DNA from 4 places in the Cellvibrio sp. GW822-FHT04B05 genome. Region 3 is predicted to be linked to each of the others. Evidence: predicted binding sites of a transcription regulator. Region 3 holds the regulator's gene; each other region holds the start of a gene.

Region 1 (7,478 bases), 120 kb from region 3:
CCTCCAGTATTCATCTGGAAGATGAAAAGAATATGCGCTGGCATTGTATATTGCGCGATAGCTACTCCTACCCCTACTGCGGCTTTGAAGTGCTGTTCGATAAAGAGCGCACCAACGGCATTGACTTGGGACACTACAACAAAATTCGTCTCTGGCTGGATTACAATGGCCCCAGCCAAACCGTGCGCATTTCGCTGCGCAACTTCGATCCGCTTTACAGCAAAAAAGAAATCCTGCAAAGCACAAAATACAATCAGATTGAATTTAATGTCAGCCTGCTAAATGGTGTGGCGGAATTTTCGCTTAAGGATTTTTTTGTCGCCAACTGGTGGGTATTGGAAAATAAAATTCCGCCGCAATTAAGCCATCCGCAGTTTGACAATATCACTATTTTTGAAGTGCAAACCGGCTCGGGAAAACCGCTGGGCAAACATCAATTCCGTTTACACCGGGTTGAATTTATCGGCCAGGCGTTAAGCACCGCCGATTGGTATCTCGCTATTATGGTGGCGTGGCTCGGCATTATTCTATGCTTCCTTGCCTATCGCATTATCAAACTAAAAGATGAGGTGGTGATTCAACGCAAACGCGAATCGGAACTGATTGAAATTAATGAAGTTCTGGATATGCGCAGTAAAGCGTTGGAATTGCAGGCCAAAACCGATCCACTTACCGGTGCGTTTAATCGCCTTGGCATTGAAGAGGCCATTAGCTTAGGTTTACAAGAATGGTTCCAATATCGCAAACCGTTGTCGCTGGTGATGATTGATATCGACCATTTCAAACAAGTGAATGATCAACATGGTCATGATATTGGCGATCTGGTATTAAGTAATCTTTCCAACATGGTGCAACAACACACGCGCACCCAGGATTTATTTGCCCGCTGGGGTGGAGAAGAGTTTGTATTAGTGTGCCGCGATACCGATCTTGAAAGTGCGCGTGCTATTGCCGATAAACTGCGCGAGCTTATCGCCAACCAAACCCTGCATAAAAATATTACGATTACGGCCAGCTTTGGTGTCGCCACGTTAAAAACCAATGAAAATCTGGAGCAGCTTTTTAAAGCAGCTGACACAGCGCTTTATGAGGCAAAAACATCCGGACGCAATCGCGTTGTTACTGCAGCCTGACATTATCCCAATAAAACTTGCGCGGCTTGGATAGCTGTACTGCATACACAGTAATATTACTGATTTCATCCATCAGCATAGTCCTGCCGCGTGGCGCCGTGCGAACATCCCCCAAACTAATCGCCAACTGGTTCCAGCCCGGCATTAACACGATAGAACGATTAAATCGGTCATCAAACTGATTGGCTCCACGATCGTGTTGCAAATCAGAAATCCTGATAACTAAAGCCAAAGGTTCATTATCCGGATTATAAAAATCCATCACCATCGACGCATAACTTTCCCAGTCGCCATAGGGTCTCAAAAGACTTATTCCCGCATATTTGTCGATGCTCAATTCAACCTGCAAAGACAAATTGCCATGCGTATGAAGCACTGGACTTTGAACCGCCTTTACCTGCGCCTTATTGAGTTGCAGCTGCTGTAACTCGTAATGGGATTCGAAGCTATTGATGCGCGGAAATTGGTAGCGCATTACAAGATTTGCGATACCCGAATCAACAACCAGCCACAACGCGGGTGCTATAAACAATAAACTGATAACGCGCAGTATCCATATCTGCCTGGTGGGTTTTTGCCCCCAAAATAGCCCTATCCAAACGCCAAATAAATTATGCAAAACATCATCGACACTGGCACTACGTCCAACAAACTGTTGAATAAACTCGATTGAGCATCCCAGTAAAACCGCAATCAAGGTCACGAGCAACCACTGCCGCCAATATGGCAATGGTTTAAACGCCTGAATCAATAGCATCACTACAGCAAAAAAAATAATATGGCCGAAATTCCAGATGTTTTGTAGCACAAGCGACGAAAACATATCGGGACCACCGATAAAAAAGAACGGCACCACGATCAACACCAGCAGCCCGGACAACCAGGAAGGCAAACTTGCTTTCAAAGAAAACTCCATCACAAAATGATCAAACAAAAACAATTTATTACAAAACGCTGGCGCGCCGTTTGGCAATCGCTAATGACTAACAACTAACAAGGTTTAGTATAAGGATTGCACTCGCTGGTACAGGGATGCATTCACCTCTATATGCTTACCACATAGATTCTTCATATCTAATAACAGGACTTACTATTATGAACAACATAATTTCTTTCACTCGCTCCACTCTAACAGGCTGCGCGATATTACTGGCATTCTGCACAGGTTTATTTAGCCTGAGCGCCCAGGCGCAAACCATTATCAGCCCTGAGCCAACTGGCACTACTTACATCGTCAAACCTGATTATCGCAAATGCGCATTTCCATTGTGTGGCGGCTGGTTTTTAACACCGGTTAACCAATATTCATTACATCTTGAAACAGAAGACGAAGCCTATCAAAACGCTGCATTATTGCCCAACAGCATTTATGTGTCCTACATTAATTACAAGCGTCTCGGTTTAACCAAAGAGCAAATCGCAGAACTTGAAAGTGCGATTCGCAGTGAACAAGCATTACTGCGCGGCACGGTGGTCAATTCTCCGGCCTCAGGCAAAATTATTACACGTACCAAAACATTGACTGTAAATGGAGCTTGGGTAGGCGCTAATAAGAATATCGCCGTTGGTCCTTATCTAAAAATCTCCAGCACCGGAATTGTATGCATTACCACACCCTGCCCTTACTTCAGCGCCGCATTGATTAACAGCGATTACAACAGCCAGTTCCATGACCTGTCACTGGAAAAAGCGGCATTGGATCGCGAGCAGGAAGCACAAGCCTGGCAAGCCATTTCTACTAATGGTTTAGTGATAACAGGCACTACCTATGTCACCACCGGCTTTGATGAAACCGGAGCAGAACCTGGCAAAGGGGTGGGCATAGCAGCTACCAAAGTATTTTTTGCCTTTCCTGCTAAAAAATAATCCATAAAATAAAAATCCCCGCCTCAATTTGAAGCGGGGACTTTTAAACCATCGATTTATTAAGATTGCATAGAATTAACACAGCAACATCAATATCCAGAAGAATAAATTAATATTGTGAATAACCCATTCCATTAAATTGCTTGGCAAGATTAGTCGCATAGTTATCGGTCATACCGCTGATGTAATCGATCACGGCCATCAACGCCATATATTTATAGTTGTCTTCGCGCTTGCTCACTGCAGGGTGGAAATTATTTTCGCCGATTAATGCCATCACACGATTATCTTTGTAAGTCATTTGCGCTACATCACCAAGCGAAGCATAGACTGCCGAACAAATAGTATTAAGCAAGGTTCCTATTACGGTGTAAGCACCAATTTCCAATTCAACCCGACGCGAATGATTAAAAATTTTACGCTTGGCTAAATCCTTTGCCGCTTGCACTGCATTTTTTACCTTAGGATCACAGAGGGAAATCAAATCGCCCTGCACTTCGCCGCGCAAAAAAGCATCCTGATATTTAATAAATGCCGCTGTACCTGCATTGATGAATGCGTCAATAACTTTACCTCGCACCAGGGCGGGCTTGCGCCCATCATTCACTTTTTTTAGCAACCGCTCCAATTCAGGTAATTGTGCAGAGTCTGCAATTACCGGATGCAGCAATTCATAAATTTCGCTCCAGTTTAGAATCCCCATTTCCAAACCATCTTCAAGATCAATAATGCCATAACAAAAATCGTCCGCCGCTTCCATTAAATACACCAGCGGATGGCGGCAATACCAATTATTGCCCAACTCAATCAAACCGGTTTTTTGTGCGATCTCATGAAAGTGATCCAACTCCGATTGGAAGATTCCATACTTATTATCTTTGGGTCGATTACCCAACACGGTTGGCGATGAAGTCCAGGGATATTTAATCGAAGACGCCAGTGTTGCATAAGTCAAACGCATGCCATCGTGAAACTGGTGATACTCCGATGTAGTCAGCACGCGCAAGCCCTGCGCATTACCTTCAAACACACGGATATCATCTTGCTCAGACGGTGATAAATCTTTTAAAAATTCCGCACCTTCTTTTTGAAACCAGTTACGAATGGCATCTTCACCGGTATGACCAAATGGAGGGTTGCCAATATCGTGTGCCAAACAAGTGGCCTGAACTATATCGCCAATATCAGTCGGCCAAATATGCACAGGCAAATCACCTTTATCTTTCAGCGCCTGCCCCACGCGAATCCCCAAGGTGCGGCCAACGCATGCCACTTCCAAACTGTGCGTCATGCGATTATGGATATGATCGTTCGTCGCGAGCGGATGCACTTGCGTTTTGCGCGCAAGGCGACGAAATGCACCGGAGAAAATAATTTTGTCGTGATCCGAATGGAAAGGCGAGCGCCCTTCCTCGTGTTTTGCCGTGCGCTTACCCAACCGGTCAGCACAGAGCAATTGGTTCCAATTCATGGTCATATATAAATCCCTAACAGTTTTTTAGGAAATCCAGTTTTTCTGAATATCTTGTTTATCACACAATGAATAAATCCATTCCTTACCGTCTTTTTGTTTGTCAAAAAAATTGAGATCGACCAAGCCATTTAAGACGGCTGCAGCGGTGTTATAAGAACAGCTCAATTTCTCTTCAATATATCTCGCAGTAAAAATTGTATTCGGGCTGCTCTTTGCAACTTGAAAAACAATCTTTTGTTTTTCGCTAAGTTTTCCATAAATGCCCGAATTAAATAGCCACTTATTAAAAGATTCAATATTATCAACAGTTTTTTGACAGTGTGATTTAAACGCAGCAACAGCACGCATAATCACAGAGCATTGATACTCGATAAAATAGGTCATATCCATTTCGTCAGTTTCTGTATACAAATAAGACTTACCATACTGCGTAGCAGCTTCTTTCAACAAATTGCTAATTGATATGTAGCGGAACGCACCGTAATCCTTTTTAAACATAAACCAATAAAACAATGCGCGTGCAACTCTACCATTCCCATCATTGAACGGATGCTCATAGCCTATTGCAAAATGAACACAAATAGCCTTTATCAGTGAATGGATATAACTTTGACTTTCTATTTCATCATGATCGGTATTCATCCAGTCGCATAGTGATTGCAAACGGTTGTCAAGTCCAACAGCTGGAGGTGGTTGATGTACGATATTTCCATCTCGATCTTCAACAACCACATTGTCAGTCAACCGAAAAACACCGGGAGCGTACTTTTCATTATCTATGCCTGCTACACCAATAGAATGTAACTCTCTTATTAGATCAGTAGTTAAAGGTAATGACCGTTTATCCCATATAAACTGCATCATTTTAAAATTGCCAGCAATCATTCTTTCGTCAATGCTGCGCGGTTCACGTTTTCTCTTGATCATATCTTTTGCAATCAAGGTGGTTGTAGCCGAACCTTCCAATTGACTACTACTGATGGGCTCATCTTCAAATAGGTCTTCCAGCACATAGGAGAGGTTCTGCTCCTCACCTATTTTTCTATTTGCCCATTCCAAAGCAGCGGTAGTAGTAGATTGATCGACCAAGGTTTTGGTTTTTTGAATAAGTGAAGTTTCAATATATTTACAAACACTCTTTTGGTCACCTAAGCCAATCAAATACTGCGATTCTTTAAACCTTCGCGCATCCTTAGTCAAAGCCCAAGCTAAATCTACCTTCAGATGTTTTGGCACCCGATGACGGAATTCATCAAAGTGAAGGTATCGGCCTTTGTCATCTACCGGATGCCAGAAAGCTAAATAATCCATCATGTCAGGCTCATGATTTTCACTAACATATAGCCAAGGATTATTTGGTAACTTATGCGGAGGAGGCCGCTTGATCATTTCAATTCATCTCAAAAACTAAAAATATTGAGATGAACTATAGTGGAAATACTTTCATATCTCAATATTCATGAAAATTGAGATATGAAAACGAGAACTACCCGCACCAAGTTAGCCCGTCAGAAGAATTTAGACGCACACATTCAGCGCATAAAACTTCCCCCAAAGCCTCATCCAAATCCCGCTTAACCTTATTTTCTTACGTCATTTAACTCATTGAATAAAAAGGATTTTATGCATTCCATTTAACTGTGCTGGGCACGCAAATTTCTGTTGGCATAGTTTCTGCTGAATACAAACTTGTATCCAAGATTGTATTTAAGCCCAAGGTTATTTTAAGAACGGTATGCAGGAACGATAATGACGCAGTCGCCAGATTTTGTAACAACCGGTTGGACCATCAACGAATGGTTGAACGCTTATCGCAGCAAAGGACTGACCGCGCGTAATGTATTGCAATTATTGCGCGCGCAACTTAAAGCAGATGATACCGCCTGGATGTATATCGTCTCTGCCGCTGAATTGGATGCGCAATTAGATGCACTGGAAATCCTGGGCGATTCAGTCAGCCTTCCGCTTTACGGTGTGCCTTTCGCAGTGAAAGACAATATCGATGTTGCAGGTATTCCCACTACCGCCGCGTGCCCTGCATTCACTTACATACCCGAAGCCGATGCCACCGCAATAGCGCGGCTCAAACAAGCCGGAGCAATTGTGCTCGGCAAAACCAATCTCGACCAATTTGCCACTGGCTTGGTCGGTACACGTTCACCCTACGGTGCCGTGCCCAATTCATTTAAAGCAGATTACGTTTCCGGCGGTTCCAGCTCCGGCTCCGCCACCACAGTCGCGCAAGGGCTAATACCGTTTAGCTTGGGAACGGACACCGCCGGTTCTGGCCGCGTACCTGCCGGCTTCAACAATATTGTTGGATTAAAACCCACTAAAGGTCGCTTCAGCACCAAAGGTGTTGTGCCGGCATGCCGCAGCCTGGATTGCATTTCGATTTTTGCGCTCACCGTTGATGATGCAGAAACAGTTGCAACTGTAATGGAAGGATTTGATGCGGCCGACGGTTATTCACGCATTGCACCTGCCGCCGCGAATTATTTCTCTAACAAGCCACGTTTTGGTATTCCCTCTGCGCCGGATTGGTTTGGTGATGCACAAGCCGAAGCTGCCTGGTTGGAAACATTGGAAAACATTTCTGCCTTCGGTGCCGAATTAGTCACTATTGATTTCACTCCAATGTTTACGCTCGCGCAATTATTGTATGGCGGCCCATGGGTTGCAGAACGCCACGCCGCTATCGCCGATTTTATGCAAGATCATGCCGATGATATGAATGATATTGTGCGAGGTATTATTGAAAAGGCAGTTCATTTTTCTGCAACAGATGCGTATCGCGCTGAATATCGCCGTGCCGATCTTGCACGTGAAATCAAAACATTAATGAGCAATGTTGATGCACTGTTGGTTCCCACTTCACCGCGTCATCCAAGCATTGCCGAAGTCGCAGCTGATCCTATTGGTATTAATAGCCAACTCGGCACCTATACCAATTTTGTCAACCTCGCCGATTGCTCTGCGCTCGCATTACCCGCTGCTATGCGCGC
Region 2 (7,478 bases), 110 kb from region 3:
ATTTAAACAGTGCTAATGCCGCCAAGATAAATGAGCGGCCGGTTGATTACAGCGTTTTGCTTGGGGTCTCTTGTCATAATGCTGAAGAGATTGTTCATGCGCAGAAAATTGGTGCTGACTATCTGCTTCTTTCGCCGGTATTAGCTACTGCTTCCCACCCTCATGCTGTGTCACTTGGATGGGACTCGTTTTCCAAACTGGTTGAGTTAGCAAATGTACCGGTTTATGCATTGGGCGGAGTGGGTGAGGAGCAGATTCAAATAGCTCAAACTAATGGTGCTCAAGGTGTTGCTGGTATCAGTGCCTGGTGGTAATCACATCTGTTTTCAAAATAGTTTAGCGATTTTCATCATCTTCCGAATTGATATCTAAATTGTCACCTGCAATGCGGTGGCTTTCGCTTGCCCACTCCCCTAAATCAATTAGCCTGCAACGATCACTACAAAAAGGTCGATGCGGAAACTCGTCGGTCCACAGTACTGTTTTCTTACATGTCGGGCAGGCAAGTTTAAGGATATTTGAATCAGAACCTGATGTAGGATTTTGCATAACGGGATTACTATTTTGTTTGTGCTATGGATTGGGCCAGCTCAAGGTAAAGTTGATGCAGTTTTTCAACTTGGGCATCCAACTCACTGATATCGCCATGATTTTGAATGATATCGTTGGCACGCGCGCAACGCTCCTGTCGCGAAAGCTGGGTTTGGATAATAGCTTTAATTTGAGCCTCGTTGTTGTTGTCACGATGACTGGCGCGTTCAATTTGCAACTGCTCACTGGTATCTACAACCAGAATGCGATCTACAAGCTCAAATTGTTTTGTTTCAAGTAAAAGTGGGGAAACCAAAATTGCGTAATCACTGTTTGCGTTCGATAACTTGCTGCGGATTTCAGTATTTATTATCGGATGTAAAAGAGATTCCAGCCATTCTTTTTCTTCGGGAATCGTGAAGATAACATCACGCAATTTGCTACGATTTAAATGTCCATCTGACTGAACTATATCATCACCAAAATGGTTCTGAATTTGTTGCAGCGCAACTGAACCGGGTTCCACGACTTCTCTTGCAACAATGTCTGCGTCGACAATCAATATTCCCCGTTGGGCAAAACGATTGCAAACCACAGATTTGCCACTGCCAATACCACCGGTAAGCCCTACGATTAGCTTGGGTGTATTCATGAACTAACTACCAATGAAAAGCTTTAAATAGCTTTGATTGATCACATCTCCCCAGACAAAAGCAATCCAACCCGCAATCGCAAGATAAGGTCCAAAGGGGATAGGGATATTTTTATCGCGACCGCGAATAACAATCAGTGAAATGCCTATCACGGCACCGACGAGCGAAGACAATAAAATGATTTGCGGCAACATTTGCCAGCCCATCCAGGCTCCAAGTGCAGCAAGCAATTTAAAATCGCCGTAACCCATGCCCTCTTTTCCGGTTAGCAGCTTAAATATTTTATAGACCGACCAGAGCGCTAGATAGCCTGCTATTGCACCCCAAAGTGCACTGGGTAAATCGGTAAAACTGCCAAAGCTATTAACTATCAACCCCAACCATAAAAGCGGCAAGGTAATATCGTCGGGTAATAAATAGGTATCAAAATCAATCATGGTCAACGCAATCAGTGACCAGGTAAAAATCAGCGCCGCTAAACCATTCCAGTTGATTCCCACATAATAAATAACTGCAACCGACAGCAGACCGGTTACCAGCTCGACAGCGGGGTAGCGAATGGATATTGCAGATTTACAGCTAGAGCATTTACCCCTGAGGAATAAATAACTAACAACCGGAATGTTTTCCCAAGGTTTTATTTTGTGGCCGCAATGAGGACAGCGGGAGGCAGGAACCATTAAGTTAAATGGTTCCTGTTTTGAATCGTTAGAGGGTAGTGTTGCTACGCTTCCATCGTTCGTTAAAAAGTCACGGCATTGCTCTTGCCAGTCGCGCTCCATCATTTTGGGAAGGCGATAAATTACAACGTTTAAAAAACTGCCGACGAGCAAACCCAGAAATAATGTGCAAGCCAATCCTAAAAAGGGATAGGCTTGCAAAGCTGAAAAAAATGTCACTGTTATACAGCCTGACCAATTTGAAAGATCGGTAAATACATTGCAATCATCAGCCCCCCAACTAATACTCCTAGGACTGACATGATCATAGGCTCCAGGAGAGAGGTGAGGCTGTCAACCATATTGTCTACGGCCTCTTCATAATAGGTAGCAACCTTATCAAGCATTGCATCAAGTGCACCTGATTCTTCGCCGATTGCTGACATTTGAATTAATAGTGTAGGAAATATAGCTTTTGTTTTCAGTGCGGTATTTAGTTGCAGGCCTGTTGAAACGTCATCTCTTACTTTAATTATTGCTTCGCTATAAACTCTGTTCCCTGCTGCTCCTGCAACTGAAGTCAGGGCATCGATTAATGGAACGCCTGCTGCAAACGTTGTTGAAAGAGTGCGAGCAAAGCGCGCCATGATAGATAGATAAAGTATCTGCCCAACAATTGGTATTTTTAATACGTACTTATCTACTCTATAAGCGAGTGCTGGTGATTTCTTTACTGCTTGTTTGAATAAAAACGCTGCTCCTACAGTCCCTATCAAAATCATGAACCAATACTGCTGAGCGAGTTCTGATAGATGTAGTACAAACAAGGTAAATGCAGGAAGCTCCGCACCAAAGCTACTGAAAGTCTCAGCGAATTGAGGCACTACTTTGACAAGTAAAATACCTGTTACTACAACCGCAACTACAATAACGGCAATTGGATAGGTCATTGCTTTCTTGATCTTTGCTTTTAACGCTTCAGTTTTTTCTTTATACGTGGCGATGCGGTCAAGCATTGTTTCAAGTGCGCCAGACTGTTCACCTGCATCGACTAAATTGCAAAAGAGGTCATCAAAATATTTTGGATGCTCTCGAAGTGAATTAGCGAAACCACCGCCAGCAGCCACACTGTCACGAATACTAAGGACAAGCTTGCGTAAGTTGGGGTTCTCTAGGCCATCTGCCACAATGTCAAATGCTTGAACCAAAGGCACACCAGCTTTCATCATTGTTGCCATTTGGCGAGAAAAAACAGCAATATCTGCTGGTTTGATTGCTTTGCCGCTTGACCCAAATAAAGGTTTACCTTTTTTCGATACTGACTTGACACTAATTCCTTGCTTTGCCAGCAAAGTTTTTACGATAGTTGGGCTACCTCCATTAACTTCTCCTTGAATCTTATTACCCTTTTTATCAACACCCTTGTATACATAAGTGTTGATTGTCGTAATCTGCTTAGGCTTTACCGCAGTTTTTGATTTGGCAGCTACATTAGCTGACTTTGCTGTTGATGTTAATGCCATAGGATTAATCCTTGGTGACTCGGTTGGCCTCTTCGAGGCTTGTTAGTCCTATTGCTACTTTGCGCAATGCGGATACCCGTAGATTATTGAAGCCTGCTTCTTTTGCTGCGCGTGCAATCTGGAGGGAATTGCCGCCTTCCATTATAAGGTTGGCAATCAGTGGGGTGATGCGAACTACTTCATATACACCTAAGCGTCCTTTATAACCACCATTGCATTTTTCACAACCAACAGGGTGGAAGAGTTGGAATTCTGCGCGCGGTATGCCTATTTCGTCAAATCCCTCTTGGGTGAGAATGTCTGCTGGAATATCTGTTGCTGGCTTTTTGCAGGCTGGGCATAAGCGGCGCGCAAGCCGCTGGGCAATAATGAGGCTTACGCTGGTTGCAACGTTAAATGCAGGAACGCCCATGTTAAGCAGGCGAGTTAATGTCTCTGGTGCAGAGTTGGTATGGAGCGTTGATAGTACTAAGTGACCAGTTTGCGATGCTTTGATCGCGATCTCAGCTGTTTCCAGGTCGCGAATCTCACCCACCATGATGATATCCGGGTCCTGCCGTAAGAATGAACGTAACGCTTCAGCAAAGGTGAGGCCTACGCGGGTATTCATCTGTACCTGATTAATACCTTCAAGATTAATCTCCACCGGGTCTTCCGCTGTGGAAATATTGACTTCGGATGTGTTGAGAATATTTAGGCCGGTATATAGTGATACTGTTTTACCGCTGCCGGTCGGACCAGTAACCAGTATCATTCCCTGCGATTGTGCGAGGGCATCCATATAAAGCTGTTTTTGAGTATCCTCATAGCCTAATGCATCAATACCAAGCTTCGCAGAGCTGGGATCGAGAATACGCAGCACAATTTTTTCACCAAATAAAGTCGGCAGGGTATTAACACGAAAATCAATAGCGCGTGTTTTGGATACCTTGAGTTTAATCCGGCCATCTTGTGGCAGGCGCCGTTCAGATATATCCATTTGCGACATTACTTTCAAGCGTGCCGCCATACGAAATGCCAGATTTACCGGCGGGCGAGAAACTTCATGCAGTACTCCATCAGTGCGAAATCTAATTCGATAACTTTTTTCATAGGGCTCAAAGTGAATATCGGATGCACCTCCCTTGATTGCATCTAGCAATACTTTATTGATGTATTTGACGATGGGTGCTTCATCTGCTTCTGCCCCCGCGTCTTCATTAGTCGCCGCATCGGCAACCGATTGAACGTCCAAATCGTCCAGGTCGTCGTCCAGGCCACCAAGAGCATCCCCAAGCGACTCTTCCTGTGCATTTAAATATTTATCGATTGCTGCTTTGAGTTTGTCTGCCTCAACTAAAACGGCTTCTGTATTGATACCCGTGTTGAATTTAATCTCATCAAGGGCGTGTAAATCGGTGGGGTCAGTAACTGCAAGGAATAATCGATTGCCGCGTTTGGCAATAGGTAGGGTGTGATGCTTGCGAATGAGTTTATCGTCAACCAGCTTTTGGGGAATACTATCTGTATTCAGTGCGGCTAGATCAAATACGGGCGATCCGAACTCTTCCGAAGCTATCCGGGCAAGAGTGCGCGCATCCAAAATACCATTAGCGACAAGGTGTTGTACAAAGGGGATTTTATCTTTTTTCGCTTGTGTTATTGATTTGGTTGCCAAATCTGCATCAAGGATATTATCTGCAACCAGTCTGCGTGCGAGACCACTAAGTGATACCGGGGTTGGATTATTCATTTGTTTATATTCAGTAGTATTAAATTAGTTAAACGAAATTACCTGTTCGGTGCGCATATTACATCAACTTTAGCAGCTGGTTTGGGACTTGCTTGAGCTCATCGGATTGCTTTGAATTAGAAAATTGAAAATTGACGAAAAGTGTCACTATGTGTCTGTTTGCGTAAGCTGTTTTCGTTGATGTTTCTCTGTTGAGCGCATTTTGTATGTGGTTAATCGTTAGATAGGGCATGTTTTCACCCATGTCTCGATTTGGCATGGGGCTTGCTGAACTCTATTCGTGTTTGTTTGATCCTATCCTATCTTTCGGAGTCATATTATGAAAAAAACTATTCAACAAGGTTTTACCCTGATCGAATTGATGATCGTTGTCGCGATCATTGGTATTTTGGCTGCAGTAGCGTTGCCTGCTTACCAAGACTATATTATTCGTACAAAAGTATCTGAGGGTTTAACTTTGGCAGCTGCGGCAAAAACAGCTGTAGTTGATACTGTTTCAAGTCGTAGTACTGGTGCTATTGCTGCCCAGCCTGCTCTGGGTGACCCAGCAGCTGGCTCTTATGGTTACTCATTGCCTGCTGCAACCGAAAACGTTGGCGGAATTGCTATTAGCGCTATAGCCAACGTCGCTACTCCTGCTGCCTCTGAAGCAACAATTTCAATTACATATGCCGGCCAGGTTGCGGCTGCGTTGGGTGCTGCTAACCCTATTCTTCTCGAGCCTGGTAGTGGTGTTGTTACTGCCGGTGTTCCTGCTGCTGCAATTCTCAGTGGCTCCCCAATTGTATGGGGTTGCAGGACAACTGGCGCGACTGCGGTTGCATTCAAATATTTGCCTGCTAACTGCCGTTTCTAATAGGCTCATTAGCTAGTTATAAAAACCGCCTTCGGGCGGTTTTTTTTTGAAAGAAGTTTGAGGTGAATGTAATGACATTTCGTATTCATGCTTTTGTTATTCATCTGCTTATTTGCGTAGTAATTGCATTATTAAGTTTGGTGCTGGTTTTTCACTATTGGTATCCGGCTCCATTAGATAGGGCTACTGGTGTTACCAAAGTTTTTTTGATTTTACTGGTGTGCGATATGATTTTGGGGCCGGTATTGACTTTAATTGTTGCTAATCCACTGAAAAAGCATTTAAAAATAGATTTGGCTGTAATTGGTTTGATCCAGTTTTCCGCTTTGATTTATGGTTTATGGACAGTAGAAAATGGGCGCCCTGTATGGTTGGTATTTTCTGTAGATAGGTTTGATTTGGTGCAGTCGTATGAATTGGATAATCCTTATTACGAAAAAGCCAGTCTTCAATTTCAAAGCAAGAACTGGTTTGGTCCCCAATGGGTAGCCGCGCGTGCTCCGGCAGGAATAGAGGAAAATAATAATTTGACATTTGAAGCGTTGATTGCAGGTATTGATATTCCACAGCGACCAGATTTATATGTGGAGTTAAATGCTGAGATGCAAACATTGGTGGGAAAATCTAGACCAATTTCAGACCTGAATAAGTACAATTCTGTTGATCTTGTTGCACAAACTTTAAAAAAGTATCCACAAGCTAATGCCTTTTTACCGATGATGAGCAAGGTAAAACCAGTGACTGTATTAATTAATCGTGAGGAGGGAGATATTGTTGCAATTGTCGATTTGATTCCATGGGAGTAGTGTTAACAATTTTTGTCACAAGGGTATATTTACTGTCAAATTTATTTAAGCTTTTTATTTATCTTTATCTCTTTGTATTTGTTTTTATTGGTTTTTTTTATATTGGTATAAGTCGTGCTCTTTCATTACAACGGGAATGAGAGGTGAGTTATGAAAAAGCAGGTGAAAGGTTTTACATTAATTGAGCTAATGATGGTGGTCGCGATCATTGGTATTTTGAGTGCGGTCGCTTTACCTGCCTATCAGGATTACATTATTAGAAGTAAGGTCTCTGAAGGTTTGAGTTTGGCATCGGCTGCCAAAACTGCTGTTGTAGAAACCTATGCAAGTCGGAGTAATGGTGCAATTCCTTCCTACGCCGGGAATGGTCCTGCAGATCCTGGGTCATTTGCTTATGAATTTCCAGTTAATGGAACTGAGAACGTCCAAAGCCTTGCTATTGATGGCATTGCTGATGTGAGTGCTGTTACAGTAGGTGAGGCTACCATTAGTATCACCTACCGTAATCAAGTTGGTATTGCATTAGGGGCTGGAAACCCTATTCGTTTAGTGCCGGGGGCCGGCACAATAAGTGCGGCAGGTATTCCAACAGCAGGATTGAGTGCTAATGGATCTGTTGTTTGGGGTTGTTTAACTACAGCTGCGCATGTGGCTGCATTCAAGTTTCTGCCTGCTAACTGCCGATATTGAAGCTTAACTTATTGATTATTTTCATGCG
Region 3 (7,478 bases):
TAAGCTCCAGTTAATATCTGTTAACTGCTGGTAAAGCATTGTTGGCAGTAATTTGTATGCTCAAGATGAAGATGTTCTGCCCTAAAATAAGTATTTCGACCTAAATTAAGTCGAAAAAAAGCCGCTGAAATCAGCGGCTTTTTTATCCCTGCAATTTTTTAATCTTGCAGTTCGAGTTGTTCACGAATAAACGCAAACAATTTGCGTGCGCTTGCGGGTGGCTTGTTTTCTTCGCGCTCTTTTTGCGCACTGCGGACTAATTGACGCAGGTGCTGCACATCAATGCCGGGGCAAGAAGTTACCAGCGTTTGGAATATTTGCTTGTCACCTTCAATCAACAGATCGCGGTAGCGCTCGATTTGATGCTGGCGATGGATGTACAGATCGCTGCGGTTTTGCATTTTATCAACCGCTGCCTTGATTTCCTCATGATTGCCTTCACGCATCAACCGGCCGATGTATTGCACTTGGCGGCGGCGGGCTTCTTTGGGCGGTAATTTGCGCGCGATATAAATAGCGTCGAGCATGGTATCGCTCAGCGGAATGCTGGCGAGCTGTTTTTCATTCATATCAATCAGGCTTTCACCCAGCGCTTGTAAAGCGTGCATATCGCGTTTTACCTGCGATTTGCTCAGGATGTAATCATCGGGATTGATGTCGTCGTAGTTGTAGGCCATAAAAATTACTGTACCTGGCGCGCGCAGGGCGCAATTGGATATAACAGCTGGCGCTTGGACACCAAGGCTGGGATGCCGTGGATGGTCGCTGAGCCGGAAAAGGTCGCGCAGCTTAGTGCAGAAAAGCAACAACAACAACCGCTTTTACCATTAACCGGGTGCGCAGGTTACTGTTATAACGATAGTTCGTTTATTCGCCTTCTTCAAAGCGATCGGCAATCAGCGCACGTATGGCGCAAATTGCAGCGTCGGCATCATCACCTTCGGCGCTGACCTCCAGGGTTGTGCCACAGCTGGCGGCAAGCAGCATTAATGACATAACGCTCTTGGCATCGGCCCAGCTACCTTCGCCCACGCGAGCGGATACTTTTGCCTCAAACCGGTTGGCAAGGGTGGCCAGTTTGGCGGCAGCGCGTGCGTGCAAGCCGCGTTTGTTGATGATATCGAGAGTTTCAGTCTGCATAATCTAGTGTTTTTTGTGCTTGTTAATATCGCGATGGCGAACCTGGACATCGCTAAAACTGTGGTCGAAATGTTTTTGTAACCGCTCCGATAGATACACAGAGCGGTGTTGGCCCCCGGTACAGCCAATCGCGATGGTAATGTAGCTGCGGTTATTGGCTTGGTAACGCGGCAACCAGCGAGTGAGGTAATGCTCGATGTCGTCGTACATTTCCTTCACTGTCACCTGCTCTTCCAGGAAGTCGATAACCTCCTGGTCTTTGCCAGTTTGCGGCCGCAGGTTGGGTTTCCAATGCGGATTGGGCAGGCAACGCGCATCGAATACCAGATCGGCATTCACGGGAACTCCGTGTTTAAATCCGAAAGATTCAAACAGGATTGCCATAGTCGATTCGCTGCGGCCAACTACTCGTTCTTTCACCAGGTCGCGCAACTCGTGCAGGTTCAAATGACTGGTATCAATCACTTGATCTGCACTGTCGCGAATAGGCTCTAGTAGAGTTTGTTCAGCAGCAATCGCCTCTTCTAAACTGGTGTGTTTATCTGACAGCGGATGCTTGCGTCGGGTTTCACTAAAACGCTGAATAAGTACGGCGGGTTGTGAATCCAGAAACAGTGTCTGGAATGGCAGGTGCGCTTCTTTAAGGGTACTGATCATTTGTGGGAAGATTGACAAATCTTGCCATGCATTGCGCACATCAATACCAATCGCAAAGCGATGTTGGTCATCTTTATGAATCTGGATCTGGGCCACCAGTGCGGGCAATAGGCTGACAGGCAGGTTATCGATACAGTTAAACCCCACATCCTCAAGGACATGCAGTGCTGTACTTTTACCTGAGCCGGAAAGGCCGCTGACAATCACCAGATGCATAATTGGTCCTGTTAAGGAGCGGCGAGTGCCGCTTGGTAGAGCGCTTCATTGCTTTTGGCGGCGCGCAGGGTTTGGCGATAATCGGCATTATTCAAAGCTGCGGCAAGTGCCGCGAGGGTTTGCAAATGTTCGCTATGGGCATCTTCCGGCACTAACATGGCAAACAATATATCGACGGGTTGTGAGTCGATTGCATCAAAATCAATCGGGTCTATCAACGTGATCAGCGCCCCGACGGTGCCGTTGCAATGTTCAGCGCGGCAGTGGGGAATGGCGATACCGTGGCCAATGCCGGTCGAGCCCAGACGTTCGCGGCCAATCAGGCGGCGAAATAAATCATCGGCATCAATTTCGGGAATGTCCTGCGCAATGGTGTTGGCTAGCAACTCCAGCGCGCGTTTTTTACTGCCGCCTTCGACACCGCAGAGGGTTCGGCGAGGGGTGATCAGATTTTGAATTTGCATGACTGGGTGATGCCGGGCATCTCTCGCTGGATAATGTGGTCATCGCTTATGGCGATGACAGCACAGGTTCAGTTAACAGGTTGGTGCATGCGCCGATTAGCGATGGCTGCGCATTTTTTCTTTGTGTTTAATTAATTGGCGATCAAGCTTATCGGTCAGTAAATCGATTGCGGCGTAAAGATCGTCATGGGACGCGTCGGCATGTACATCTTTGCCGCTTACGTGAATGGTGGCTTCTGCCTTTTGAATAAGTTTGTCGACTGAGAGGATAACGTGTGTGCTGGTGATGCGATCGTGATGATGGGTCAGGCGCTCCAGTTTACTGGTGACATACTCTTTCATTGAATCGGTAACTTCTACATGGCGACCGCTGATATTTATTTGCATAGATACTTCCTCTCGCTAGAAATAAAACAGTTGCAACCTGCACAACCTCTATTACATCTGTGAATTTATGATCCGAACTTTATTCAATATTCAACATTCAACTACATTCGAAAAACCGTCGCACTACAAGTGACCAGTAATGTATTAAATAGTTTTACGCTCGTTCGACGGTGGAATATTGAGGGACTCGCGATATTTCGCAATGGTACGGCGCGCCACTTGAATACCTTGCTCGGCGAGCAGATCGGTAATTTTGCTGTCGCTCAAAGGTTTTTTGGGGTTTTCTGCGCTCACCAATTTTTTAATAATCGCGCGAATCGCAGTTGATGAGCATTCGCCGCCACTATCAGTACTTACGTGGCTGGAGAAGAAATATTTCAGCTCAAAAATCCCTTGCGGTGTATGCATATATTTCTGCGTGGTGACACGCGAAATAGTAGACTCATGCATTTCTACAATTTCAGCAATATCGTGTAGCACCAATGGCTTCATTGCTTCAGGACCGTAGTCCAGGAAGCCGCGTTGTTTTTCCACAATACAACTCGCTACTTTCAGCAAGGTTTCATTGCGGCTCTGCAAGCTCTTCAGGAACCAGCGTGCTTCTTGCAGGTTATCTTTGAGGAAGGTGTTGTCAGTGCTGGAATCGGCGCGCTTCACCATAGAAGCATAGTCCGAATTAATCCGCAGGCGTGGTGCAATATCCGGATTTAGTTCAACTATCCAGCGGCCATCACGTTTTTCAACAAACACGTCGGGAATAACATATTCCGTGTCGCCGCTCGCAATCATATCGCCCGGGCGCGGATTCAAGCTTTGGATTAGCGCTACAGCGATGCTGAGTTCTGCTTCCTTGAGTTTGGTGCGGCGCATTAACTGGCGATAATCGCGGCTGCCGAGTATTGGTAAATATTGCCTGGCGATTAACTTGGCTGAATCCAGGAATGGCGTTTTAGGATCGAGTTGTTGCAGTTGCACCAGCAGGCATTCGGAGAGATTTTGGCTGCACACGCCGCAGGGGTCGAATTGTTGCAGGCGGTGTTGTACCGCTTCGACTTCATCGAGTTCAAGCTCTTCGAAATCGCCGCGCATACCTTCAAAAATTTCTTCGACGGTGATGGATAGCATGCCACTGGGTTCTACCGCATCGATAATGGCCATCGCCAATACGCGGTCGCGATCCGACATAGGTGTCAGGTTCAGTTGCCACATCAAATGATCGTAGAGTGAGTCAGTAGCCGCGCGACGGCTTTCGAAGTCATTGTCTTCGTTGTCGTAATTGCTTGAGCTGCTGCTGGATGAGGATTGGTAAACGTCATCCCAACTGGTGTCTACCGGCAAATCGCTGGGGATTGATTCATTCCATTCGCCATTGTCAGTGCTAAAACTATCTCCGTCGCCATAGACATCGGAATCGCCGAAGGATTCGCTTTCACCAAAGCTTTCGCCCTCGCCAAAACTTTCACCTTCCGAATAGCTATTGCTCTCGGCGTAATTATTATCGGCGGTGGCGGAGTAACTTTCGCTGGCAGTGAAATCAGTGCCATTATCGGCGCCGGCTTCGGCAGCAATTTCCAGTTGACGGGTGTAATCCGCTTTATCTAACTCACTGCCTTCATATTCGTTGGCGGCGCTGGGCGAATCAAAAGCTTCTTCGATCTCCAACATTGGATTGGACTCGAGTGCTTCCTGGATTTCTTGTTGCAAGTCTAACGTCGATAATTGCAGCAAGCGGATCGCCTGCTGCAATTGCGGAGTCATGGTCAGCTGTTGGCCGAGTTTAAGCTGGAGAGATTGCTTCATTATGTGAACGACAAACCCTTATAACGCAGGATGGAAAACATCAGTTATGTGGAGTTTAGTCAGGGTTGGCCGCGCAAGCAATAAGCTTAAGCAAGCTTTATGCCTAATGGGCAAAGATTGTTACTTGTCAAGTCGTTTATGTGGGGTCTATTGTGCTGGTGACGGGCGGTCGGTAACACTTAAGGCGACTAGTTAAAGAGGTGTTTACAAGCGGAAATTTTCACCCAGATAGACTTGGCGCACTTTGCTGTTGCTTAGCACTGTCTCGGCATCGCCTTCGGCAATGATATGGCCTTCACTGACAATATAAGCGGTTTCGCAAATATCCAGCGTCTCACGCACATTGTGATCGGTGATAAGCACACCGATACCGCGATCTTTCAGATGGCGGACAATCTCCTTGATGTCATTCACCGAAATAGGGTCAACACCGGCAAAGGGTTCATCGAGCAGGATGAACTTGGGGTCGGTCGCCAATGCGCGGGCAATTTCTACCCGGCGGCGTTCACCACCGGACAGCGCCATACCCAAGCTGTCGCGGATATGGGTGATGTGAAATTCATTCAACAACGATTCAAGCTTTTGCTGGCGCTGTTGACGGTCGAGATCATGACGTGTTTCAAGGATCGCCATAATATTATCGGCGACCGTCAGCTTGCGGAAAATCGATGCTTCTTGCGGCAAATAACCAATACCGGCGCGGGCGCGGCCGTGAATCGGTAGCTGGGTAATATCGCGGTCATCGATCAACACGGTGCCATTATCAGCGGGAACCAGGCCGGCAATCATATAAAAACAGGTGGTTTTACCGGCGCCGTTGGGGCCGAGCAAGCCGACGATGCGGCCGCTTTCCACGGTGATCGAAACATCAATTACAACCTGGCGTTTTTTGTAACTTTTGGCGAGATGGCGCGCGTGCAAGCTGGGCATAAGGTATCAGTCTGATGATGCGGTTGATGAGGCGGCGGACGAACTGGCTGATGCCGGGCTTTGGGACTGGCTTGGCGAAATAATCTTGATGTCGTCACCGGCTTTGCCACCTTTGGGTGGAATTACGATTTCAATGCGCTGGCCACCACCACTGGCGGTATTATTGCCGGCGGCCTTCATTACTTCTTTAACCAGATCGTAGTCGATATGCGGGCCGCTCATGACGGCGCCATTCTGTTCAACGGACGCATTTTCGACCAACAATAAATGCTCGTTGTTCGGCGTGTAAGTAATTTGCTTGGCTGCTGCAGTCACCACACCTTGATCTTTTTCCGGTTGTTGCTGGAAACGGGCGGGGCTTCCGGTGGCAATCATTTTCTCGACGCTGCTGTCGGAGTTGGTATGAATCACGATGGAGTCCGCCGAAATCACCAGCGACCCCTGGGTAATTTTTACCGATCCGGTATAAGTGGCCACGCCGTTTTTCTGGTCGACTGTCAAGTTGTCGGCTGAGCCGCGAATAGTTTCATTTTTGTCAGTGGGCAAGGCATAGGTAGCGACGCTGTAACTGGCGATGAGTGCGGTTAGCGCGAGCGCGACTGGCGATAATGTAAAACGGAATTTAGCGGGGATCATAAACAGCCTTAACCTGGGACTTTAACTGAAGCCGACTCTGCGCCAGGTCGGCATCCATACCTTTTGCATCTATCTGACCTTTAGCGCTGCGCATCTTAACAGCTTTGTCAGTTTCCGCGAATTGTTCACGGGGGCGCACATGCAGTTCGCTGGTGGTAATTTGGATCAAGCCCTGGGACGGAGTCTGTTGTTGGATAAGAACATTTTCGAGCAGGCGAATCAATTGACCGTTGCCCTCACTGCGTCCGATAGTGGCAGTTACTAACCAGGGCGCATTGGAATCGGCATCATGGAAAGCCATATTAGGCTGCTCGATCAAGGTGTAATCAGTGTCTGACGGCACATCCGGATTCATTTGGTAATGGGTGACTTGGGGAGTCGTCAACTGGTAATGCAATTTACCTTGCACATCAAATTCGCGCGTCTCCACTTCCTTCATATAAATCTGCGGGAAGCCGCTGGGCTCATATTCATAACCAACCACATCTACTTTCTGGCGCAGCGAAAAAGCAAAAAAGCAGAGGACTAAAGCAAATGCCACCAGCCACGGAACAGGCACGTATTGAGGAATTTTTTGGGCGCGTTCCAAAAGTTTCATTGCTTAGTGTTCACCCTTGATTGCCAGATAAGATGCCAGCATTACGTCGAAAGTATCCTGCGCCTGCATGATTAAATCACAAGCTGCGCGTACTGCGCCTTCACCACCGCGCTCGCGGCTTTGCCAATGTGCGCGGGCGGCTACACTAACGTGGGCATTAGCAACAGTAAATGCGAGTCCAACACGGGTCATTACTCCCAAATCCGGCCAGTCATCACCCATGAAAGCGATTTCGTCCAATGCGAACGGGTGTTCTTGCAGGATTTCCTGCATGGCCTCCCATTTGTCTTCACGGCCTTGTACCAGCAGGGTAATGCCCAGATCGCTTGCGCGGCGGGCGACCAGATTGCTGGTGCGGCCGGTGATAATGCCTACTTTAACGCCGGTTTTCTGTAACGCCTTGATGCCTTGGCCATCAAGCGTGCTAAACGATTTAAGTTCTTCACCCTGGTTGCCGAAATAAAGGCGGCCATCGGTCAGTACGCCGTCGACATCCAGTAATAGAAGTTTGATGCGCGCGGCGCGTTCGCGTAATTCGGGGTTCATGCAGCGATTCCAGTGCTGCTGATCAATCGCAATTGATCAGCTTTTTTTGATTAAATAATGCCTGCGCGCAGCAAGTCATTGATTTTTACGACACCCACCAACGC
Region 4 (7,478 bases), on a different contig from region 3:
TCGATATCATCAACACTAAATCCAATCGCACCACTGCCGGTATTTTCATTGATTGAAATATTGGCGATATCTGAAATGGTGGGCGCATCATTTACAGCGGTTACGTTTACAACAAAACTGGTACTTGCTGTTGATACACCATCGCTCACAGTAACGGTAATGGTACTGCTACCTGATGCGTTTGCTGCCGGCGTCACCAAAACCGTACGGTTAACATCACTTCCACCCAGCGAAATATTACTATTGGGAATTACCACTGTATTACTGGATGAGACTGTAACGGTTAACGCACCTGCTGCCGTTTCTTCATCACCTACGGTAAAGCTGATTACACCGGTAGTGGTATCCTCATTAATTGTGCGCGCAGAAATCGAAGAAATAGTGGGAGCATCATTTACGAACTGCACCACCACGCTGGCATTAGCCGTTGTGCTGACACCGCCATTGCCACAGGTGACAGGAATAGTTACCGTCTGATCGGCGGACATCACCGTAGGTGCATAATAAGTCACATTGCCCGAAGTGCTGTTGACGCCGCTGATACCGGTTGCACTGCAACTGGTTGCATTGGTCGAAGACCAGGTTAGCGTCGACGTACCACTTTCACTAATGGTGGCTGGCGAAAGCGTAGCAGTGACCGTGGGCTGCGGAATGTTAATAACCACACTTGCACCGGCCCCCCCGCTACAAGTCGTTGTGCCACTGACCACACGGCAGTCGGTAAAGCTATATACATAAGTACCCGGCTGTGTTTTTTGCACAGCCATGGAACCTGCCGATGGCCTGTCCTGTACCGGTGCCCACACCATAGTCGTCGTACCCGACGCCATGAAACCTTCGTTAAATCTCGCAAAGTTATAAAGGGCGCTCCAGGTTACGGTAAATCTGCCATCGGGCGTTGGAGGGGAAATCGTGAGTGTGGCTGCCGCATTAGTCTGGCCGCAAACCAGGATCAATAATGCAAATAACAGTGGAGAAGATATCTTTGCCCAACAATGATTGTTACAAAAGACTCGAACAAACCGGAGAAGACCTGACATGAACATGGAAAAATCCTTTATTTACATCGTATAAAAATAGATGGAACTGCATAGATTAGTATCCGGTAGAAATCGCCTTTATTTGGGTAAAGAAGAGGGGAAGTACTCAATGCTCCCTGTATCAATAACCAATCCCTGAAGAATACGTGCGGATACGAAATATCTTTCTGAAACCTGGTAGAGAGACATAATCGCATCAGGCTGGGTGGCGCAGAATGACACAAATGATAGCTTTTTGGACAACGTTGTCAACAGGTGCAGCATATACATTAATATATCGCCCACCTAAATCACGCAAAACGGATGTGATCAAAACCGGATCGTGCTTAACTGATACAACTTATCGCGCATGTGTTGCGCACTTTCACTATCGCCCCGCTTTTCATAAACTGTGATTGCAAACTGATAAAAACGCTCTTCATTTTCTTCTTTTTTGATTGCCTTTTTGATCAGCACCAACGCTGAATCAATATCATTTTTTTCCAGGGCTTCCTGAGCGCGCTTAAATATGAAATAGGGATTTGCATTGCGATGCATACGCACCCGTTTTTGATACTCACTGTATTTTTGCGTATTGCCCATCTCCTTATACAACCCGGCCATATTGTGCATGATGGTGTAATCGCGCGGGTTGATGTTGAGACCGTGCAGGTAAATAGCTTCAGCTTCTGCAAACAAACCCTGACGGCGATAAAAACTGCCGAAATTGCTCCAGATATAGCTTGGCTTGTCGCTCATCGACAAAGCCTTGCGCAAATATAAAAAAGCATCGCGCGCGTTGCCCTCTGCCGATAATTCCATACCGCGATTGGAATAGTATTGGGCGGCGATTAAATCCTTGCCAATCACATGTTGTTTGTAGTGCGGACGAAAACGCCGCATCTCCAAATCCACAACTATATCGCTCACATCAGCCGTACCCACTACCCGCGCAAACGTGCGTTGTGGGCGCGGCATAAATACTTTGGCATTAACATGCCGCATAAATAAATAGGTATCCCCGGCACGCATATCCCATGTGGGAGGCAAAATTACTTCATTCACTTCCGCCGTCAGGCCAACATGGCGAGCCATAGCGACAAATAACAAGGTGTAGCTCAGGCAATTCGCCTGGCGCGTCTCAAACGCTTCGATACCGGTGATAGTGTTGTAAGCGCTGTAGACAATACCGCGGCCACCATATTGAGTTGAGGTCATCAATGCTTTATGCAGCGCCTCTGCTTTGGCATCACTACGGTTCATCTTCGCGGTTACTGTCTCCGCAAAAACCTGCATTTCTTTGGTCAAGCCAAATAATTCCACATCCGGCAGCTCGCTCGCCTGATAGGGTCGCCCCAAAATCAATTTCCCCGACAAAGCCGTCGCCAGAGGGTCTTTATCTGCCAAAAAAGGGACTTTCTGCACCACGGAGGTACAGGCTGCAAGTGTAAAACCGAGTAATACAACCAAAAAACGGAGTGATTTCATTGTTATTAGGCTCTAATCCGGTCGATCAGTAGCTTTCAGTATAGGAGTTAATTGGCCGCCACGCGCGCCGCGAATACCATACGTAATTCGTGCTAAACCCGTGAGGGAAAAGAGAATTTATATTCTCAGGTAATGCCTTCACTACCCAATGCACGCAAGGCTCCAGCTCGCCTACGATTACAGTCTTTTATCCTTTGCGCAAAAAAAGTGCGCGCATGACCGGATAAGGCATCTGCCGGCGCACAAACCACCCACAAAACCCAGCACCAAAAATACGCAGCCACTTTTATTGCGATCCAACACTGTGCAAAAACAAGCAAAAAATAAAAGAATCATCGCAAACACTGCAAATTCCCTGCGCCGTTAAAGTGCACCACTGACCTTGGCACAGTGTTTGAATAAGACCTGGTGTACCGACTCACCAGATCACACAAATTTTTCAATTTTCTGAATTATTTTTTTAAATTTTATTTTCAGAGAAAAAATAAAAATCGAATTTATTACCGATGTTTGCATCCGCAGCCTGGAGCCACAAATGAAAGTAACCGCTATTACAATGAAAAAGATTTCACGATTGTTAATGCCCTTGGCAAAAAAGATATTTGTCCTTGCTACCACCTTTTCTTTGATTACTGTTGCGCAGGCAGCCACTGGCCCTGCGGAAAAAACCGATTTGAAATTTGGTTTTATCAAACTTACCGATATGGCAGACCTTGCAGTAGCTTACGAAAATGGTTACTTCGATGATGAGGGTTTAACTGTAGAACTCGAAGCGCAAGCCAACTGGAAAGTCGTACTTGACCGCGTTATTTCCGGCGAGCTGGATGGTTCACATATGCTGATGGCACAGCCCGTTGCCGCCAACATCGGTTACGGTACCCAAGCGGAATTGGTAATTCCTTTTACTATGGCGCAAAACACCTACGCCATTACTGTTTCCAATGAGATCTGGAAAAAAATGAAAAAGAATGTGCCGGTGGGCGCCGATGGAAAATTGGTTCATCCCATCAGTGCCAGCACATTAAAACCTGTTGTCACTGAGTTGAAGGATGCGGGTAAATCAATGCAAATGGGCGTGGTATTTCCGGTCTCAACCCACAATATGGGTTTGCGCTACTGGTTAGCTGCCGGCGGAATTAATCCTGGTGTATATGCACCGCATAAAGGTGATACCACCGGCCAACTTGACGCCGACGTTTTACTGTCAGTCACACCACCGCCACAAATGCCGGCAACTATGGAGGCAGGTACTATCCAGGGTTACTCAGTAGGTGAACCCTGGAACCAACAAGCCGTGTTTCGCGGCATTGGTGTGCCGGTGATCGCCGTGCATAACAAAATGGGTGATAAAGTATTTGCAGTAAAAAGAGAATTTATCCAGAAATATCCCAACACCAGCGTGCGCGTTGTTAAAGCCATGATTCGCGCAGCGAAATGGTTGGACGAAAAAGAAAATTCCAACCGCAGTGCAGCAGCCAAAATGATTTCTGCAGCGCATTACGTCGGCGCGGATTATAAAGTTATCGCCAACTCCATGACCGGTGTATTTGAATACGAGCGCAAAGATGTACGTCCAACGCCTGACTTCAACGTGTTCTTCCGCTACAACGCCTCATACCCATATACATCCGATGCGATCTGGTACCTGACCCAAATGCGCCGCTGGGGCCAAATCCCCGAAGCAAAACCCGATAGCTGGTATATGGAAATGGGCAAAAAAGCAGTAGCACCGGAGATTTATCAACAAGCTGCTGCTGACTTGATTGCAGAGGGAAAAATGAGCGCGAGTGATTTCCCCGATTTTAAAACCTTCCAGGGCATTCGTGCAGTGAATGAAACCGAATGGATTGACGGCGTGCAATTTGATGCAACCAAACCTAACGAATATCTCACCAAATTCAAAATCGGTTTGAAAGGCGACGAAAAAATTTAATCGATTCACCGTGTATCCAACAAATGAAAACATACGCTCCCCACGTATTTCCGGATAAGGGTTTGTGGATAAAAGTGTACGGATAAGCGAGCAAGCAGAGGAAACGATCATGAGCAGCACATTAGCCACCCTGAAATTCGAACAGTTAAAAGCGATCAAATGGCGCGATGTTGCGCTCACCGTGTTGATGCCATCTGTCGGCCTACTCACGTTTATTTTGTTGTGGCATATCACCGCCCCCAACATCAATACCTCACTGGGTGATTTCCCCCAACCCAAACAAGTATATGAACAGTGGGGCAACCTGGTCGACGAGTACAAAACCGAACTAGAGCGCGAAGCAACATTTTATGAACGCCAGGAAAAACGCAATGCCGAACTTCTGGCAAATGATCCGCAAGCCAAGATTGATGAGCGCACCTTCAATGGCCGCCCTACTTTTTTTGATAAAATTAAAACCAGTTTGGTGACGGTACTCTCCGGTTTTTTTGTTGCGTCGATTATCGCCATTCCACTCGGTATTTTAATTGGCCTTAGCCAACCGCTTTACAGCGCCTTCAATCCGTTGATCCAATTATTTAAACCGGTATCGCCGCTCGCCTGGTTACCGCTGGTGACAATTGTAGTGAGCGCTGTTTATGTTTCCGACTCACCCATGTTTTCCAAGTCATACATTATTTCACTGCTCACTGTGAGCCTGTGTTCACTCTGGCCCACCATGATCAACACCGCTGTCGGCGTTGCGGGCGTGAGCAAAGACCTGATCAACGTCAGCCGCGTGTTGCGCCTCGGCTGGTTTACCCATGTTATTAAAATTGTATTGCCGTCGGCGATTCCGATGATGTTTACCGGTTTGCGTATTTCACTCGGCATCGCCTGGATGGTGTTGATCGCCGCCGAAATGCTGTCACAAAACCCGGGCTTGGGAAAATTTGTGTGGGATGAATTCCAGAATGGCTCATCCGATTCGCTAAGCCGTATTTGCCTCGCCATTTTAGTGATCGGCCTGATTGGTTTCTTACTCGACCGAATTATTTTATTGCTACAAACCTATGTGAATTGGGACAAGAGCGCAGTAGTGCGCTAATCGGCTGTTAATTGCACGTTGATTAAATAGTGGATTGCATCCCTAATTATTTTATTGTCCGCCAGCAGCATAGAAAGTACAAAAATACAGAGGAAAAAAACATGAGCCAGATTCATCTTGAATTGACTAAAGTCGGCATCGAATTTCCAACTCCCAAAGGTCCGTTTTGCGCACTGCAAAATGTAAATTTAAAAATCAAAAAAGGCGAATTTGTTTCGCTGATCGGACACTCCGGCTGCGGAAAATCCACTGTGCTCAACATAGTCGCCGGTCTGTACAAAGCTACCGCTGGCGGCGTGGTATTAAATGGCCGCGAAGTCAATGAACCCGGCCCTGAGCGCGCGGTTGTTTTCCAAAATCACTCCCTGCTACCCTGGCTCACCGCCTATGAAAATGTGGAACTGGGGGTTAAGCGCGTATTCAAAGGCAGAAAAACCAAAGCCGAGATGCGCGAGTGGATTGAACACAATCTGGAATTGGTACACATGACCCACGCAATGCATAAACGCCCGGATGAACTCTCCGGAGGGATGAAGCAGCGCGTCGGTATCGCCCGCGCCCTGGCGATGGAGCCGCAAGTGTTGTTGATGGACGAACCCTTTGGCGCGCTGGACGCACTAACCCGTGCGCACCTGCAAGATTCGCTGATGGAAATCCAGAGTGAACTGGGTAACACCGTGATTATGATTACCCACGATGTGGATGAAGCGGTGCTGCTCTCTGACCGTATCGTAATGATGACCAATGGTCCCGCCGCCACAGTAGGCGAAATCCTCGCTGTCACCCTGGAGCGCCCGCGCAATCGCCTTGAACTGGCCGACAACGCCGAATACAACCACTATCGTTCGGCGGTGTTGCGCTTCCTTTATGAGAAGCAAAAAAAAGTTGAATCCATTGACGCCAAACGTGCGGAAAAACAACTCGATAAAGACGCACCTGCAAAGGCCAAAAGCGTCGCCTGATGTTGCTGCCTGCCGGTGCCATCCATGTGTGATGGCACCAGCAGGATCTGCAAATCTGACCTCTGTTGCCCCGGCTCGCCGGGGCTTTTTTATGCACAAAAAGAAGCGCTTTTCGCTTGGTGAAAACTAAAATAGAGAAAAAAGAGCATTAAACAATCTGTTTGACTGTTTTTTGTATGGCACATTTTTCATCATTGGTATATATTATGCAGCATATTTAAGTGACACCCATCCGTGACGGATCACGCACTTTTGGAAACAAGGCGCGAACTCCATGCAGCAGGCACTCAACAAACCCATTTTCCTTCATCCAGTCAAGCTGGACCAAACTCCGACCGAGGGCACTACCCTTAAGGTGGACATGATCACCGTTGGCGAGCTGGCACAAATCACTGCCCAGCCGCACTTTAATGAACTGAATGAAGAGACTGGGACAGAACCAATTCAAATACAGCAAGCCCCGTCAACTTACGCCGATTTAATTATCGACTATCTCAAACAATTGAAGATTGACACCGTATTTGGTGTACCGGGCGGCGCGATAGAGCCCCTGCTAAACTCCCTCGCCCGCAGCGAACGCCAGGGCGGACCCCGTTTGGTTGTTGCCCGCCATGAGTGCGGTGCCGCCTTTATGGCCGATGGCTACGCGCGTGAAACCGGCAAGATGGGCGTGGTATGCGCGACTACCGGCCCAGGTGCGACCAATTTGATTACCGGCGTAGCATCAGCACTCGCCGATGAGTTACCCATGCTGGTGATAACCGCCCAAACCCCGCTGCCTAAATTCGGTAAGCGTGCCCTGCAGGAATCCAGTTGTACCGCTATCGATACCGTGGGCATGTTCCGCTATGTCACCCAGTTCAATACGCTCGTATCACACCATGAACAACTTGAAAGCAAGCTGGTGTCCGCGATCATGGCGGCACACCGCAAGCCTAACGGGCCGGTACACATCAGTGTACCGGCCGACGTATTGCGCGCACCAGCAA

The links. Region 3 encodes sigma-54, which starts transcription at its own class of promoters, with help from an activator protein. Its sites were predicted from a motif close to TGGCACANNNNTTGCNNT; they were not measured.
Region 1: the regulator sigma-54 is predicted to act here: its motif matches at 6,137-6,154, upstream of atzF (allophanate hydrolase).
Region 2: the regulator sigma-54 is predicted to act here: its motif matches at 5,352-5,369, upstream of AC1RJL_RS01785 (pilin).
Region 4: the regulator sigma-54 is predicted to act here: its motif matches at 2,891-2,908, upstream of AC1RJL_RS09485 (CmpA/NrtA family ABC transporter substrate-binding protein).

Annotation. Positions count from the first base shown of each region.
Region 1 is NZ_JBXAMU010000001.1:671,785-679,262, reverse strand. It holds gene AC1RJL_RS02725 (GGDEF domain-containing protein) at 1-1,133, shown strand, start outside; gene AC1RJL_RS02720 (VanZ family protein) at 1,120-2,037, opposite strand; gene AC1RJL_RS02715 (DUF6748 domain-containing protein) at 2,229-2,999, shown strand; gene AC1RJL_RS02710 (deoxyguanosinetriphosphate triphosphohydrolase) at 3,109-4,476, opposite strand; gene AC1RJL_RS02705 (Fic family protein) at 4,498-5,787, opposite strand; gene atzF (allophanate hydrolase) at 6,223-7,478, shown strand, end outside.
Region 2 is NZ_JBXAMU010000001.1:446,118-453,595, forward strand. It holds gene AC1RJL_RS01755 (Nudix family hydrolase) at 1-314, shown strand, start outside; gene yacG (DNA gyrase inhibitor YacG) at 337-549, opposite strand; gene coaE (dephospho-CoA kinase) at 560-1,183, opposite strand; gene AC1RJL_RS01770 (prepilin peptidase) at 1,187-2,083, opposite strand; gene AC1RJL_RS01775 (type II secretion system F family protein) at 2,086-3,366, opposite strand; gene pilB (type IV-A pilus assembly ATPase PilB) at 3,371-5,098, opposite strand; gene AC1RJL_RS01785 (pilin) at 5,418-5,954, shown strand; gene tfpZ (TfpX/TfpZ family type IV pilin accessory protein) at 6,026-6,760, shown strand; gene AC1RJL_RS01795 (pilin) at 6,911-7,450, shown strand.
Region 3 is NZ_JBXAMU010000001.1:552,036-559,513, forward strand. It holds gene yjgA (ribosome biogenesis factor YjgA) at 159-677, opposite strand; gene AC1RJL_RS02200 (HPr family phosphocarrier protein) at 868-1,140, opposite strand; gene rapZ (RNase adapter RapZ) at 1,144-2,013, opposite strand; gene ptsN (PTS IIA-like nitrogen regulatory protein PtsN) at 2,025-2,477, opposite strand; gene hpf (ribosome hibernation-promoting factor, HPF/YfiA family) at 2,574-2,864, opposite strand; gene AC1RJL_RS02220 (RNA polymerase factor sigma-54) at 3,009-4,664, opposite strand; gene lptB (LPS export ABC transporter ATP-binding protein) at 4,869-5,594, opposite strand; gene lptA (lipopolysaccharide transport periplasmic protein LptA) at 5,601-6,230, opposite strand; gene lptC (LPS export ABC transporter periplasmic protein LptC) at 6,217-6,828, opposite strand; gene AC1RJL_RS02240 (KdsC family phosphatase) at 6,832-7,374, opposite strand; gene AC1RJL_RS02245 (KpsF/GutQ family sugar-phosphate isomerase) at 7,425-7,478, opposite strand, start outside.
Region 4 is NZ_JBXAMU010000002.1:910,318-917,795, forward strand. It holds gene AC1RJL_RS09475 (tandem-95 repeat protein) at 1-830, opposite strand, end outside; gene AC1RJL_RS09480 (transglutaminase domain-containing protein) at 1,350-2,507, opposite strand; gene AC1RJL_RS09485 (CmpA/NrtA family ABC transporter substrate-binding protein) at 3,088-4,440, shown strand; gene AC1RJL_RS09490 (ABC transporter permease) at 4,550-5,527, shown strand; gene AC1RJL_RS09495 (ABC transporter ATP-binding protein) at 5,629-6,489, shown strand; gene AC1RJL_RS09500 (thiamine pyrophosphate-binding protein) at 6,764-7,478, shown strand, end outside.